DNA from 2 places in the Ralstonia insidiosa genome. Region 2 is predicted to be linked to the other one. Evidence: riboswitches for the same ligand, from Rfam matches in the RefSeq annotation. Region 2 holds a riboswitch; the other holds the start of a gene.
What was found. A riboswitch is a leader RNA that binds a small molecule or an ion and turns the genes downstream of it on or off. The one in region 2 is predicted to bind glycine.
Positions count from the first base shown of each region.

Region 1: linked by a shared signal. The riboswitch ahead of F7R11_RS26100 (D-amino acid dehydrogenase) and the one ahead of gcvT (glycine cleavage system aminomethyltransferase GcvT) in region 2 are both predicted to bind glycine.

Region 1 covers NZ_VZPV01000005.1:136,096-143,244, reverse strand. The annotation lists gene F7R11_RS26120 (efflux RND transporter permease subunit) at 1-828, shown strand, start outside; gene F7R11_RS26115 (response regulator transcription factor) at 859-1,464, opposite strand; gene F7R11_RS26110 (sensor histidine kinase) at 1,537-3,162, shown strand; gene F7R11_RS26105 (hypothetical protein) at 3,163-3,528, opposite strand; glycine riboswitch at 3,745-3,839, shown strand; gene F7R11_RS26100 (D-amino acid dehydrogenase) at 3,992-5,245, shown strand; gene F7R11_RS26095 (FdhF/YdeP family oxidoreductase) at 5,302-7,149, opposite strand, start outside.
Region 2 covers NZ_VZPV01000001.1:242,911-250,059, forward strand. The annotation lists gene F7R11_RS01205 (UvrD-helicase domain-containing protein) at 1-559, opposite strand, end outside; gene F7R11_RS01210 (hypothetical protein) at 689-973, opposite strand; gene F7R11_RS01215 (ESPR-type extended signal peptide-containing protein) at 1,061-3,256, shown strand; glycine riboswitch at 3,489-3,586, shown strand; glycine riboswitch at 3,600-3,726, shown strand; gene gcvT (glycine cleavage system aminomethyltransferase GcvT) at 3,855-4,982, shown strand; gene gcvH (glycine cleavage system protein GcvH) at 5,026-5,406, shown strand; gene gcvP (aminomethyl-transferring glycine dehydrogenase) at 5,492-7,149, shown strand, end outside.

The sequences.
Region 1 (7,149 bases), on a different contig from region 2:
CCGGAGTACCGCAGCAATATCGACGCGGTACGCAACATCCGCGTGGCCTACACGAATGCGAATGGTGGCAACTCGTACATTCCGCTGTCGGCGCTGGCAGACATCACGCTGGATACGGGTGCCTCGTACATCTATCACGAGAAGAACACCCGCTATATCCCCGTCAAGTTCAGCGTGCGCGGGCGCGACCTGGGCGGCACGGTGGAAGAAGCGCAACAGCGCATCGCCCAGAACGTCAAGCTGCCGCAGGGCTATCGCATCGACTGGGCCGGCGAGTTTGAAGAGCTGGAGCAAGCCAAGAAGCGGCTTGAAGTGGTGGTACCCATCAGCATCGTGTTGATCCTGGTGCTGCTGTATGGGCTGTTCAACTCGCTGCGCGACAGCCTGATGGCGCTGGCCGGCATTCCGTTTGCCATCACCGGTGGTGTGGCGGCGCTGTTCCTGACGGGGCTGGACTTCAGCATCTCAGCGGCCATCGGCTTCGTCTCGTTGTTCGGGGTGTCGGTCATGGACGGCATCCTGATGATCACGTACTACAACGACCTGCGCAGCGACAAGGGCCTCAAGCCGACTGAAGCGATGTTCCATGCCGCGCAGCAGCGGATGCGGCCAATGCTCATGACGGCGCTGTCGGCGTGCATTGGCTTGTTCCCGGCGGCCATCTCCACGGGCATCGGCAGCCAAGTGCAGCGTCCGCTGGCAACCGTGGTGGTGGGCGGCATGCTGGTCGGCCCCCTGATGTTGCTCGTGATCGTGCCGGCGCTGCGGATGGTGTTTCTCGGCAAGGAGCCGCCAGATGCCCCGCCCCTTGAAGAGGCACCGGTCTAGCGTACTGCCGCGCCCCCGGCGCGGCATGCCCTACAGCTTGATGATGCCCGCGCTCGAAGCCTTGACTACGGCTTCGATGCGCGTGGCCACACCCAGCTTCTGACGCGCGTTGTCGATATGAAAATCGACCGTACGTTTGGACAACCCGAGAATCGTGGCGATCTCGCCAGAGGTCTTGCCGCGCGCCGACCAGGCCAGTACTTCCACTTCGCGCTCACTCAGGTGCACCGGCGGCAGCGCTGCGCGTGGGCGCACACGCTTGGCAAGGCGTGTCTGCACAATGCTGATCAGGATCTCGAAATCGACCGGCTTGGTCACGTAGTCATCCGCGCCCAGGCGACGACCACGCAGCTCCGATTCGCGCTGCGCCATTGCGGTCAGAAACACGAACGGAATCTCGGCATAGCGCGGCGCAAGGGTCCCGACTTGCTCCAGCAGCTCGAACCCGGTCATGCCGGGCATGCTCACATCGCACAGCACCAGATCGGGCTCCTCGCGCAGCAGCGCTGCCAGCCCCGACTCCCCGTCATGCGCAACGGTGACAGCGTAGCCGTGTTCGACCAGCTCTTCGCTGATCAGCTCCGCGGTCTCGACGTCGTCCTCGATACAGAGGATTTTCGGAGCCGTTGCGTTCATGATGCGCTCATGTGAAGGTATGGTTACCGATGCTTCGCTGCAGCCCCAAGGACCCAGCGCATGACAATTCCGATGCACTCTCCGGAGCCGGCCCACAGTGCGCCCGCCTCTGGTATCTCCCCCAGGCGACGCCTGCTCGGCCTCGACTCTCCGTCAATCCTGCGCCCCATCCGGGTGCGGTTGTCGCTGGTGTTCGTGACCTTTCTTCTGCTGGTGATTGGCGTGGGTGCCTTCAGTATCAACCAGTTGGCCAGCTTCCACAGCGTGTCGGCACAGATCAGCGAACGCTGGCTGAAGAACAGCCGCATTCTAGGGGATCTGAACAACTACATCTCCGACTATCGTGCCGCCGAGGGTGATTTCCTGATCGCCTCGTCCCGTGCTGATCTGCGCGCGGCGGATCAGCAGGTCGCCACATTGGATGACCTCATTGCCGCGTCGCAGGCACGCTACGACAAGATCGAGCACGACGCCGCCGAGCGCGAACTCTATAGTCAGTTTGTTGTGCAGTGGAACATGTATCGGGAGCTGGCGAGGCGGCTGATGATTTCTGCCAAAACTGGCGAAGTAAAAGGCGCGACGCAGCTTTACCACACGGAGTCCAAACGGGCTTTCGACCTGGCCAATGACACGCTGGGCGTCATGACCGAGCGCAGCGTGGCCGGCGGCGCCGCTGAAACCGAGCGCGAAGCACAGGCCTATCACGATGCGCGGCAACTCATCATCGGTGCCATCGTCGTGGCGGCGTGCCTGGTCGTGATTGCGGTGGCTTACCTCGCCTATGCCGTCTCGCGCCCGATCGCCGTTCTGGTCGATCGAATGCACCACATCGTCAACAACGACACGCACGTCGACATTCCTGGCCTTGAGCGTCGCGATGAAATCGGCGATATCGCGCGGGCCGTGGCACGTTTTCGCGACAACACGATCGAACTCGGCCGCAGCAAAGATGCACTGGTTGCACAGGCAGCAGTTCTGCAGGACCTGCTGGACAAGGAGCGCCGCCTGGCCGAACTGCAGCGCAACTTCGTGTCCATGGCGTCTCATGAATTCCGTACGCCGCTCGGCGTGATTGATGGCCATGCACAGCGGCTCATGCGCATGCGAGAAGCGCCCGCGCCAGAAGTGATCGACGAGCGCTGCGGCAAGATCCGCGCTGCAGTACAGCGCATGACGCATCTGATGGATCATCTGCTCGATTCTTCGCAATGGCTCGACACCACAACGCCAGCGGCGATGCGGCGTACGAAATTTCCGCTGCCGGCATTGCTGCACGAGGTGTGCGAGATGCATCGGGACAGCACACCCGGCACACGCATCGAAGAACACATCGAAGCCGATGGACCCGACATCATCTTTGGTGATGCCAAACTGCTCTTTCAGGCGTTCAGTAACCTGATCGGGAATGCCGTCAAATACTCACCACCTGGCACGCCGGTCGGTGTGTATGTGCAAGGCGACGCCGAAAGCGTATCGGTGGTGGTGGAAGACCGCGGCCTGGGCATTCCGGAGCGCGACATCGAGCGGCTGTTCGAGCGCTATGTTCGCGGAGGCAACGTGGCCGGTACAGTGGGGGCCGGCGTCGGACTGTACCTGGTCAAGCTCGTGGTGGAACTGCACCAGGGCACGATTACCGTCAGCAGCGCTGAAGGCAAGGGTTCCAGGTTTATCGTGCGCCTGCCGCGCCTGGAAGGCTGATCAGGCGCGCCGCGAAGCCTTGAGCGCCAACGCCCAGGCCACCGTGCCGATCACGGCCCCGAGCAGGAACGGATACGAGCACAGATTCCCCGAGCCCCACTCGAGGAACGACCACGCCAAGCCCACCGCTGCGAGCATCAGGCTCCATTGCGCAGGTTTGCCCATCAGGTGGCGGACCACGCCGCTGTAAAGCAGCAGGCACGCCAGCAGAGAGATCAGTGCGGTCAGCAACGACATCGAACCCGTCGCCACCGTCTCCCAATAGGCCGACGCGTATGTGGCGGTAAAGCCGGCCTGCAGCAGCGTTGCAATGGCAAGCGGTGCGCGCGTCGAATCGGTGGTCTGCTGTGCTGGTGTCGATTCCATCATCCCCTCGGCTGTCTTGGTGTTCTTGCGGGCGTTTCCACGTCGACCTTCGGGCGAAAATGCGACGCCCAGATCGCTTGGGTGCGCAGCATAGCATTCAGCTAGCGCACAGCCTCCGCAATCGCCCGGCTTGCCGAACGTCACAACCCGTGACACACTCCAGCCGCTGCCTTTACCGGCAGCACGCAGGCGCGGCGGGCGCAACACGCACCGCTGCAACACGCCGCAGGAGAGACCGGGTTGCAACGATGCCCGGCGCCGATGGAGCAACCACCCCGGAAACTCTCAGGCAAAAGGACTGTGGCGTCGACTGCGAATCTGGAGAGAGGCATGCACGCGCATGCCCACCGAAGGGGAAGGCACTCACGCTGCACGCTGCGGGTGCCCAAGCTCTCAGGTCCCAAGACAGATGGGGTGAGCCGACCGGATCGTCCGGTCAACCCACCACTCCATAGGGACCGCCATGACGCATATCGTCATCGTTGGCGCCGGCATTTCCGGCGTCACCACCGCTTACACGCTCTCCCAACTCGGCTATCAGGTCACGGTGCTCGACCGGCATCTGTATCCGGCCATGGAAACCTCGTTCGCCAACGGCGGGCAGCTTTCCGCCAGCAACGCCGAGGTCTGGAACAGCACCGGCACGCTGCTCAAGGGCATCAAATGGATGCTGCGCAACGATGCGCCGCTGCTGCTCAACCCCAAGCCGTCGTGGCACAAGTACTCATGGATTGGCGAGTTCGTGGCGGGCATCGCCCACTACCGCCGCAACACCATCGAGACCACGCGCATGGCCATCGAGGCGCGCAAGCATTTGTTTGCGATGGCCGAGCGCGAGCAGATCGATTTCGACCTGCAACGGCGCGGCATCCTGCACGTCTACCACGACAAGGCCAGCTTTACCGCGGCAGGCAAAGCCAACGCGCTGCTCGTTGCCGGCGGGCTAGAGCGCCACGCCGTGAGCCCGGAAGACATTGCTGCCATCGAGCCCACGCTGCGCGGCAACTACTACGGCGGCTACTTCACCGAATCGGACGCCACGGGCGACATCCACAAGTTCACACGCGGTCTTGCGCAAGCCTGCGAGAAACGCGGCGTGCGCTTCATGCAAGGCGTGGATGTGCGCGACGTGGAAACCACCGAGCGCGGCGTGCGACTGCTGCTGCAGACCACACTGGATGATCGCCTCTCCACAAGCGCGGCCAATGTCGTGCAGGAGATCACCGCCGATGCGCTGGTCGTCTGCGCGGGCGTCGGCAGCCGGCATGTCGCGCAGATGGTGGGCGACCGTATCAACGTGTACCCGGTCAAGGGCTACTCGATCACCGTGCATCTGGACGATGAGGCGAGCATGCAAGGCGCGCCGTGGGTCAGCCTGCTGGATGAGAGCGCGAAGATCGTCACCAGCCGCCTGGGCGCGGGACGCTTCCGCGTGGCCGGCACGGCAGAGTTCAACGGCTACAACCGCGACATCCGCGCAGACCGCATCGAACCCCTGGTGGCCTGGACGCGCCGCAACTTTGCGATCGGCACCTCGCGCGTGGTGCCGTGGGCTGGCTTGCGTCCGATGATGCCGGACATGATGCCGCGCGTTGGTCGCGGGCGGCATGCGCGCGTGTTCTACAACACGGGCCATGGGCACCTTGGCTGGACGCTCTCTGGCGCCACGGCCGCGATGATCGGCGACGTGATCGCGCGCGATTGCCCGTTGCACTGATCACCAATCCCACAGCGGATCGGGCCAGGACAACCCAGGCCCGATCCGTTTGGGTGTTACTCGGGTGCGGATACGGGCGCCTCAGAGCGCAGGACTCGAACCGGCACGGACTTGTAAGACGGCGTGCCGCTTTCCTTGTCGATATAGTCCAGGGGCACCAGCACGTTCGCCTCAGGGTAGTACGCCCCCACGGAGCCACGCGCAATGCTGTAGGCGATGGCTGTGATCTTCTCCAGGCGTAGCTTCCGGCCGGACACGATGGTCTCGATGTCGACCAGGTCGCCATGTTCGAGCCCGCGTGCGGCAAGATCAGCCTCGTTCATGAACAGCACATCGCGTCGGCCGAACACGCCGCGGTAGCGGTCATCGAGCGCGTAGATGGTGGTGTTGTACTGGTCATGGCTGCGCAACGTGATGAGGCGCAATACCTCTTCGCCACCGAGGACACCAGCGTCTTCCCGTACGCCACCGTACACGGAGAACATCGCCTTGCCGGTGGGCGTCGGCCACTGGCGCTCGGTAGGTGGCAACGGCAGGCGGAAGCCGCCGGGCGTGCGGATGCGCTCGTTGAAGTTCTCGAAACCCGGAATGGTCTTCTCGATCAGGTCGCGAACCTTGTCGTAGTCGGCAACCAGCTCCATCCACGGCACCTTGCTGTGCGGCAACGTCGCCTTGGCCATGCCGGCAACAATGGCCGGCTCGGAGCGCAGGTGCTCCGACGCCGGCGTCAGCTTGCCCGCCGATGCGTGGACCATCGACATCGAATCCTCAACCGTGATGGACTGCGGGCCACCCGCCTGGACATCAAGCTCGGTCCGGCCCAGGCAAGGGAACACGTAGGTTTCCTTGGCCACCAGCAGGTGCGAGCGGTTGAGCTTGGTGCCAATGTGCACGCTCAGGTCCAGCTTGCCCATGGCTGGGAAGCTCTGCTCCGGATCGGGCAGCGCCACTGCAAAATTGCCGCCCAGGCAGATCAGCGCTTTCGCCTTGCCGTCGATCATGGCCTGCATGCCGTTGACGGCATCGTGCCCGTGCGCTGCAGGCGGCTTGAAGCCAAACACGCTTTCGATACGCTGGAGAAAATCGGCGGACGGCTTTTCCGTAATGCCCACCGTCCGGTTGCCCTGTACGTTGGAGTGGCCCCGCAGCGGACAAATGCCGGCACCGGGCTTGCCAAAATTGCCACGCATCAGCAACAGGTTGGCGATCAGGCGCACGTTGGCCGTCCCCTTGTTGTGCTGCGTCACGCCCATGCCATACGTGATGATGGTGGCGTTCGACTTGGCATAGGCCTCAGCAACCTGCTCCAGCTCGGCGCGCGTCAGCCCGCTGGCCTTTTCGATGTCGGGCCACGTTGCCGCTTCCAGTTCGGCTGCGAATGCATCAAAGCCCTGGGTGTGCTCTGCGATGAAGTCGCGGTCCAGCACATCGCCTTGCGCCGCCTCCATCGCCAGGAGGGCCTTCATGATGCCGATCAGTGCTGCAGCATCGCCACCGCCATCGACCTGGTAGTACGTCGATGCAATACGGGTCGAACCGTAGGTGGCCATCTCCAGGAAGTTCTGTGGGTCGGCAAAGCGCTCCAGCGCGCGCTCGCGCAGCGGGTTGAATACGATGATGGGCACGTTGCGCCGCGACGCTTCGTGTAGCGTACCCATCATGCGCGGATGGTTGGTGCCCGGGTTGTGGCCGATCGAGATGATCAGCTCGCAGTGTTCGAAATCCTCCAGCGACACGGTGCCCTTGCCGATGCCGATCGACTGCGGCAAGCCAACGCTGGTGGGCTCGTGGCACATGTTCGAACAGTCCGGGAAGTTGTTCGTGCCGTACTCCCGCGCGAAGAGCTGATAGAGGTAGGCCGCCTCGTTCGATGCCCGCCCGGAGGTGTAGAACTCGACCGCATC
Region 2 (7,149 bases):
CGACGTAGTTGCGGTAGACCAGCGCGGCCTGGTGTTCATCGACGTTGTTGTTGGCGAGCGCTTCGGCAATCGCGGTTTCCGGTTCGACGAGACCGTTCTTCCATAGCGAGATCGTGCTCTGCACGCGGCGGATCAGTTGCTTGTCGGTGGTCGCCAGCTGCTCCTGGATCATGCCGAAGCAGTCGTCCGAATCCATGATCGAGAAGCGCGGCTTGAGGCCCACGTGCTCGGCCTCCGCACGCAGGATCTGCACCCCCAGCGAGTGGAACGTACACACCGTCAACTGCTTGATGGGGATGCGCTTGCCGTCGGCGCGCGTCTGGCCATCCATCAGCTTGGCCACGCGCTCCTGCATTTCCTTGGCCGCCTTGTTGGTGAACGTGACGGCGGCGATGTGCTTTGGCTCGAAGCCCTTGTCGAGAATCAGGTGCGCGATCTTCTGCGTGATCACGCGCGTCTTGCCGGAGCCCGCGCCGGCCAGCACCAGGCACGGGCCGTCGAGGTAGTGCACACCTTCGGATTGGGCAGCGTTGAGCCCGTGGGCGAGACCAGAGGACATGGGGACAGGCGGAGAAAAGCAGGCGGGAAGGTACAGCGGAGGGCGATGGTAGCACGCACGGGCGACAGGGCTTGGGGCCTCATCTGGCGTGGCGCGCACATGACTCGGCGCCGTACCGGTCAGGCATTTTCAGACGTGTTCCTGCAGGTGATTTTGAGATGCTCTGCTGGAGCTCACCGGCAAGCTGACCGTCCTGGCGTTCAACCCAACGTCTATGGATTGGCCAGCGTCAAACCCAAAAATAAGAATTTGCCGATCTTTGGGATTTTTCGTAACGGAGAAAATCGCGTCACATCGCGTCAACGGTGTCACGGACAGCAACACGGCGCACAGGATGCCGCGTGTTATCAGCGCTTTCTGATTCTTCAATTTCCGCAATTCATTGCGATTGCCATACAAATCGACGGAACTCATCCCTCGATTTCTCCAGACTCTGCGGCCGCCGATCAATGACATGGATCGGCTCGGAATTCCACTTTTATTCCCGCAGGGGGGATTGATATGAACAAGGCATATCGCGTTGTGTTCAACAAGGCGACTGGCGTATGGATGGCGGTTTCGGAGATCGCGCGTGGGCGCGGCAAGGGGCGTTCCGTTGTGCGGCCAGTGGGCGCCGCGCTGATCGCAAGCGCAGCATTGTTTTCTGCGCCTGGGGCGATGGCGCAAGTTCTGATCGAGCAGCCGGACGATGGGGGGCCGATCAATATTGGCAGCAGCGTGACCGGGGGCTCCGTCAGTTTCTCCAACGTAGCGGGCCAAAACCGTCGCCTCACGGGTATTGAGAACGGTGTTGGCACAACCGATGCCGTGACCGTCAATCAGCTCAACGGTGCTCTCACCGCGCTCGGTGGGCGTATCAACAGTGTGACAGGCGCGATTGTTGCCCCGACATACACGCTGGGCGCAGACAGCAAGGGAGGCACAACGTACTCCACCGTGCCAGGCGCGCTGGGCAACTTGGATGACCGGATCAAGGGTAACACCGCCAGCATCGTCAACAACACCACCAACATCGCCAACCTGACCAACGGCACGGCCGGCATGGTCCAACAGGCCACGGCTGGCGCTGAGATCACCGTAGCAAAAGACACCGATGGCGACGCAGTGAACTTCGGCGGCAAGGGCGCGGACGGCAGCCCCATCACGCGCAAGCTGACCAACGTAACGGCTGGCACGAACGCCACTGACGCCGTCAACTTCAGTCAGTTGAGCGACGTCAACAACACGGCTGAACAGGCCGCCACCAAGGCGAACAACTCGGTCCAGTACGACGCTGCTGGCGACACCATCACTCTCACGAACCCGGCGACTGGCACTGGCCCCGTGCAGATCAAGAACGTGGCTGCCGGCACGGCTGACACCGACGCCGTAAACAAGAGCCAGCTCGACAGCGTCAAGGCCGTGGCCGACAACGCCGTGCAGTACGACAGTGCAGCCAAGAATAGCGTCACGCTGGGCAATGCCGGCACGCCGGTCAAGCTCTCGAACGTGGCCGATGGTGCAGTGGCTTCGGACAGCAAGGACGCTGTCAACGGTGGCCAACTGTTCGACGTCAAGAGCACGGCTGAGCAGGCTGCAAAGGCTGCCGCCAACTCTGTTCAGTACGACGCTGCGGGCAACACCATCACCCTCACGAACCCGGTGACTGGCACGGGCCCCGTGCAGATCAAGAACGTGGCAGCCGGTACGGACGACACTGACGCCGTCAACGTCAAGCAGCTCAAGGACGCAGGTCTGGTGGGCAGTGATGGCACGCTGGCCAACGTTGTGACATACGACAGCGATAAGAAGGACAGCGTTACTCTGGGTGGCCTGAAGGACGATGGTACGGGCGCCATGGTTCCGGCAACGGCACCGGTCAAGCTGTCGAACATCGCCAATGGCGTGAATGCCAATGACGCCGTCAACTTCAGCCAGCTCAATGGCGTAGGTAGCGCGTTGGGCGGCGGTGCTGGGTTCAACAACGGTGTGTGGACCGGCCCGACCTACACCTTCCGGAATGGCGACCAGTCGACCACTGTGGGCGATGCACTCTCGAAGTTGGATAACCGCGTTTTCACCCTGGAAGGCAGCAGCGTCGGCGGCGGTAGCGCTGCCAACGACAAGTTCTCCGGTAGCGGTGCAAACAACGGTAATCCCGGCCAGAAGGAGGAGGCCGTAGCATCGGGGGCCTACGCTACGGCATCGGGTGCCAACGCGGTTGCCAAGGGCCAAAACTCCACGGCGACGGGCGCCAATGCCCGGGCAACCGCAGACAACAGTGTCGCCTTGGGTGCCGGCTCGATCGCGGATACGGCCAACACGGTGTCCGTCGGCTCCGTTGGCAACGAACGCGCCATTACCAACGTTGCGGAAGGTACGAACCCCACCGATGCGGTCAACAAGGCACAAATGGATCGTCAAATTGCAGGCGTGCAAAACAGCGTCGGCAACCTGCAGAACCAAGTCAGCCAGATCGACAGCAAGGTCAACCGCGTAGGTGCCATGAACGCGGCCATGTCCACGATGATGGCGAGCGCGGCCGGTCTGCAGACCGACAACCGCATGGCCATCGGCACGGGTCTGTATCGCGGTGAAACCGCACTGGCGATCGGCTACCAGCGCAAGGTCGGCTCGCGCGCCACGGTGACGATCGGCGGTTCTACCGCTGGCGGCAAGGAGTACAACGTGGGCGTGGGCGCTGGTTTCGGCTGGTAACCCACCGTCGTTGATGGTGTGAAGTAAAACGGGCGCGCGGGTCTCCACTGCACGCCCGTTTCTTTTTATGGGCGCAATCGTTTGTGCCCCTCGCTTTTTCCGATGGCGTTACACGGCTCACGTGCCTTGACACGTCCCACGAAGTGCGGCCAGTTTTTTGGGCAGCATTGCTGCCAAAAAGCGCCGCCGACTCGCCCTGATTGACAATCCCAGCCCCCTTCCGTAAATTCCGCCCATCCATCCGGGAGAGCGTGCCCGCCGCACACGGCCAGGCACCGCCGAAGGGGTAGCACCCGAAAACTCTCAGGCATCCAGGACCGGGTGGATCGGCCAGACATGCGTCTGACCGCACTCTGGAGAGCTGGCGCTGCACGACCACTGCAGGCGCCCACCGAAGGGGCTCACGAACGGCGCGCACCGCTATGCGCTCTGCTCGCAATCTCTCAGGTACCAAGGACAGAGGGGCCATCCGCGCAGCTTGCATCTTCATGGCGTCACCATGAGGCATCAGGCTGTGCGGGTGGCCTTTTTTGCTTTTTGGTCCCCGATCCATGCGCCGCGCCCAGGCCACCGGCGGCGCACTCAGCCGAGAGATTCCATGACGCTCCAACACACGCCGCTCAATGCCATCCACCGCTCGCTGGGCGCCCGCATGGTCGACTTTGGCGGCTGGGACATGCCCGTCAACTACGGCTCCCAGATCGAAGAACACCACGCCGTGCGCCAAGACGCAGGCATCTTCGACGTCTCGCACATGTGCGTGGTCGACCTCACCGGCGCGCGCGTGCGCGATTTCCTGCGTGGGCTGCTGGCCAACAACGTCGACAAGCTGCAAACCCCGGGCAAGGCGCTTTACAGCTGCATGCTCAACCCCAAGGGCGGCGTGATCGACGACCTGATCGTCTACTTCTTCCGCGAAGACTGGTTCCGCCTGGTGGTCAACGCCGGCACTGCGCCGACTGACCTGGAGTGGATCGTCGCGCAGAACGAAGCCGCCGGCACGGGCGTAACCATCACGCCGCGCCGCTCCGACAACAACGCCGGCGCCGAGCCGCTGGGCATCCTCGCCGTGCAGGGCCCGAACGCCCGCGCCAAAACGTACGCCGCGCTGCCGGGCACGCAGGCCGTGGGCGAGGCGCTCAAGCCGTTCAACGCAGGCTTCGTCACCGTGGATGGCGTGGGCGAGATCATGGTCGCCCGTACTGGCTACACCGGGGAAGACGGCTTCGAACTGGTGGTGCCCGCCTCGCAAATCGCCGGCGTGTGGGAACGCCTGCTGCAAGCCGGCGTCCGCCCGGCCGGTCTGGGTGCACGCGACACGCTGCGCCTGGAGGCCGGCATGAACCTCTACGGCCAGGACATGGACGAGCACGTCTCGCCGCTCGACGCGGGTCTGGCCTGGACGGTCGATCTGCAAAGCGAACGCGACTTCACCGGCAAGGCGGCACTGCAAGCCGGTGGCCAGCGCGAGCAGTTCGTCGGCCTGATCCTGCGCGACAAGGGCGGCGTGCTGCGCGCCCACCAAAAGGTCATCACCCCCGCCGGTGACGGCGAGATCACCAGCGGCACGTTCAGCCCGAGCCTGTCGCTCTCCATCGCGCTGGCGCGCTTGCCCAAGGATGTGGCCATCGGCACCGACGTGCAGGTCGAGATCCGCGACCGCAAGTTGACCGCGACTGTGGTTAAACTGCCGTTCGTGCGCAATGGCAAGGCGCTGGTCAGCTGAACCCCCGAATTCCACTCATTCCAAATCTTCCGGAGAACCTTTCATGAGCAACATCCCCGCCGATCTGAAGTACACCGAACACGACGAGTGGATCCGCGTTGAAGCCGACGGCACGCTGACCATCGGCATCACCGATTTCGCACAAGACGCGCTGGGCGACATCGTGTTCCTCGAATTGCCGGACGCTGGGCGCACCGTCGCCAAGGACGAAGCGATTGCCGTGGTGGAATCGGTCAAGGCTGCCTCCGACATCTACGCCCCGGTGTCGGGCGAGATCGTCGCCAAGAATGAGGATGCTGCTGGCGCACCGGAGTCGGTCAACGCCGACGCCTACGCCGCGTGGCTGTTCAAGATCAAGCCGACCAACGCCGACGACGTGAACGCCCTGCTGTCGGCCGAGCAGTACACCACCAAGATCGGCTAAGCCGGTCCTTCAAGCCGATGTGCGCGCCCTGACCTGCGCCGCGCATCGGCTTTTTGCTGCATTGCCTGAATTTCGAGCCCTTGCCATGAACGCTCCGCACCCCGCTTCCTCGGCGCTGTCCGCCGAACGCCCCACCCTGGCTGACCTGGAGGCGCGCGATGCCTTCTCGCACCGCCACATCGGCCCGTCTGCCGACGAGCAGGCCCAGATGCTCGACACGCTCGGCTACGCCAGCCGCGCCGCGCTGATCGACGCCGTGATCCCCGCCGCTATCCGCCGCCAAGACGTAATGCCGCTGGGCGAATTCACGCAGCCGCTGACGGAAGAAGCCGCGCTGGCCAAGCTGCGCGGCATCGCCGGGCAGAACCGCGTGGTCAAGAGCCTGATTGGCCAGGGCTATTACGGCACGCACACGCCGGGCGTGATCCTGCGCAACATCCTGGAGAACCCCGCTTGGTACACGGCCTATACGCCGTACCAACCGGAAATCTCGCAGGGCCGCTTGGAAGCGATGCTGAACTTCCAGCAGATGGTGATCGACCTGACGGCGATGGACATCGCCAACGCGTCGATGCTGGACGAAGCTACTGCTGCGGCTGAGGCAATGACGCTGCTGCAGCGCATTGGCAAGTCGAAGTCGACCGTGTTCTTCGTGGCCGACGACGTGCTGCCGCAAACGCTGGAAGTCGTGCGCACGCGCGCCGAACCGATCGGCGTGCAAGTGGTGACCGGCCCCGCTGCGGATGCTGCCAAGCACGACGCCTTTGGCGTGCTGCTGCAATACCCGGGCGCCAACGGTGCACTGCTGGGCGATCTGGCAACTTACCAAGCGCTGACCGACGCCGTGCACGCGGCCGGTGGTCTGGTGGTTGCCGCAGCTGACCTGCTGGCGCTCACGCTGCTGGCCGCGCCGGGCGAATGGGGTGCCGATGTGGTGATCGGCAACACGCAGCGCTTTGGCGTGCCGTTCGGTTTCGGCGGCCCGCACGCCGGCTACATGGCCGTGCGCGATGCGTTCAAGCGTTCGATGCCCGGCCGCCTCGTCGGCGTGACGATCGATGCGCAAGGCAACTCGGCGTACCGCCTCGCGCTGCAGACGCGCGAGCAGCATATCCGCCGTGAAAAGGCCACCTCGAACATCTGTACCGCGCAGGTGCTGCTGGGCGTGATGGCGTCGATGTACGCCGTCTACCACGGCCCGCAAGGTCTGAAGCGTATCGCCCAGCGCGTGCACCGCCTGACCGCCACGCTGGCCGCCGGCCTGCGCGCCGTCGGCTACACGCTGGAATCGGACGCCTTCTTCGACACGCTGACCGTCGCCACCGGCCCGCGCACCGCCAACCTGCACATCGCTGCGCAGGCGCACGGTATCAACCTGCGCCAGATCGATGACGCCCGCCTGGGCATCTCGCTGGATGAGACCGTCACGCGTGCTGATGTGGTCGCGCTGTGGGACATCTTCGCGCACGCCGCCCACGCTGCCGCGCCGGACTTCGACAAGACCGAAGCGGCCGTCGCCGATGCGTACCCGACGTCGCTCGTCCGCCAGAGCACCTACCTGACGCACCCGGTGTTCAACGCGCACCACTCCGAGCACGAAATGCTGCGCTACCTGCGCAGCCTGGCCGACAAGGACCTGGCGCTCGACCGCACCATGATCCCGCTGGGCTCGTGCACGATGAAGCTCAACGCCACCGCCGAAATGCTGCCGGTGACGTGGCCCGAGTTCTCGAACATCCACCC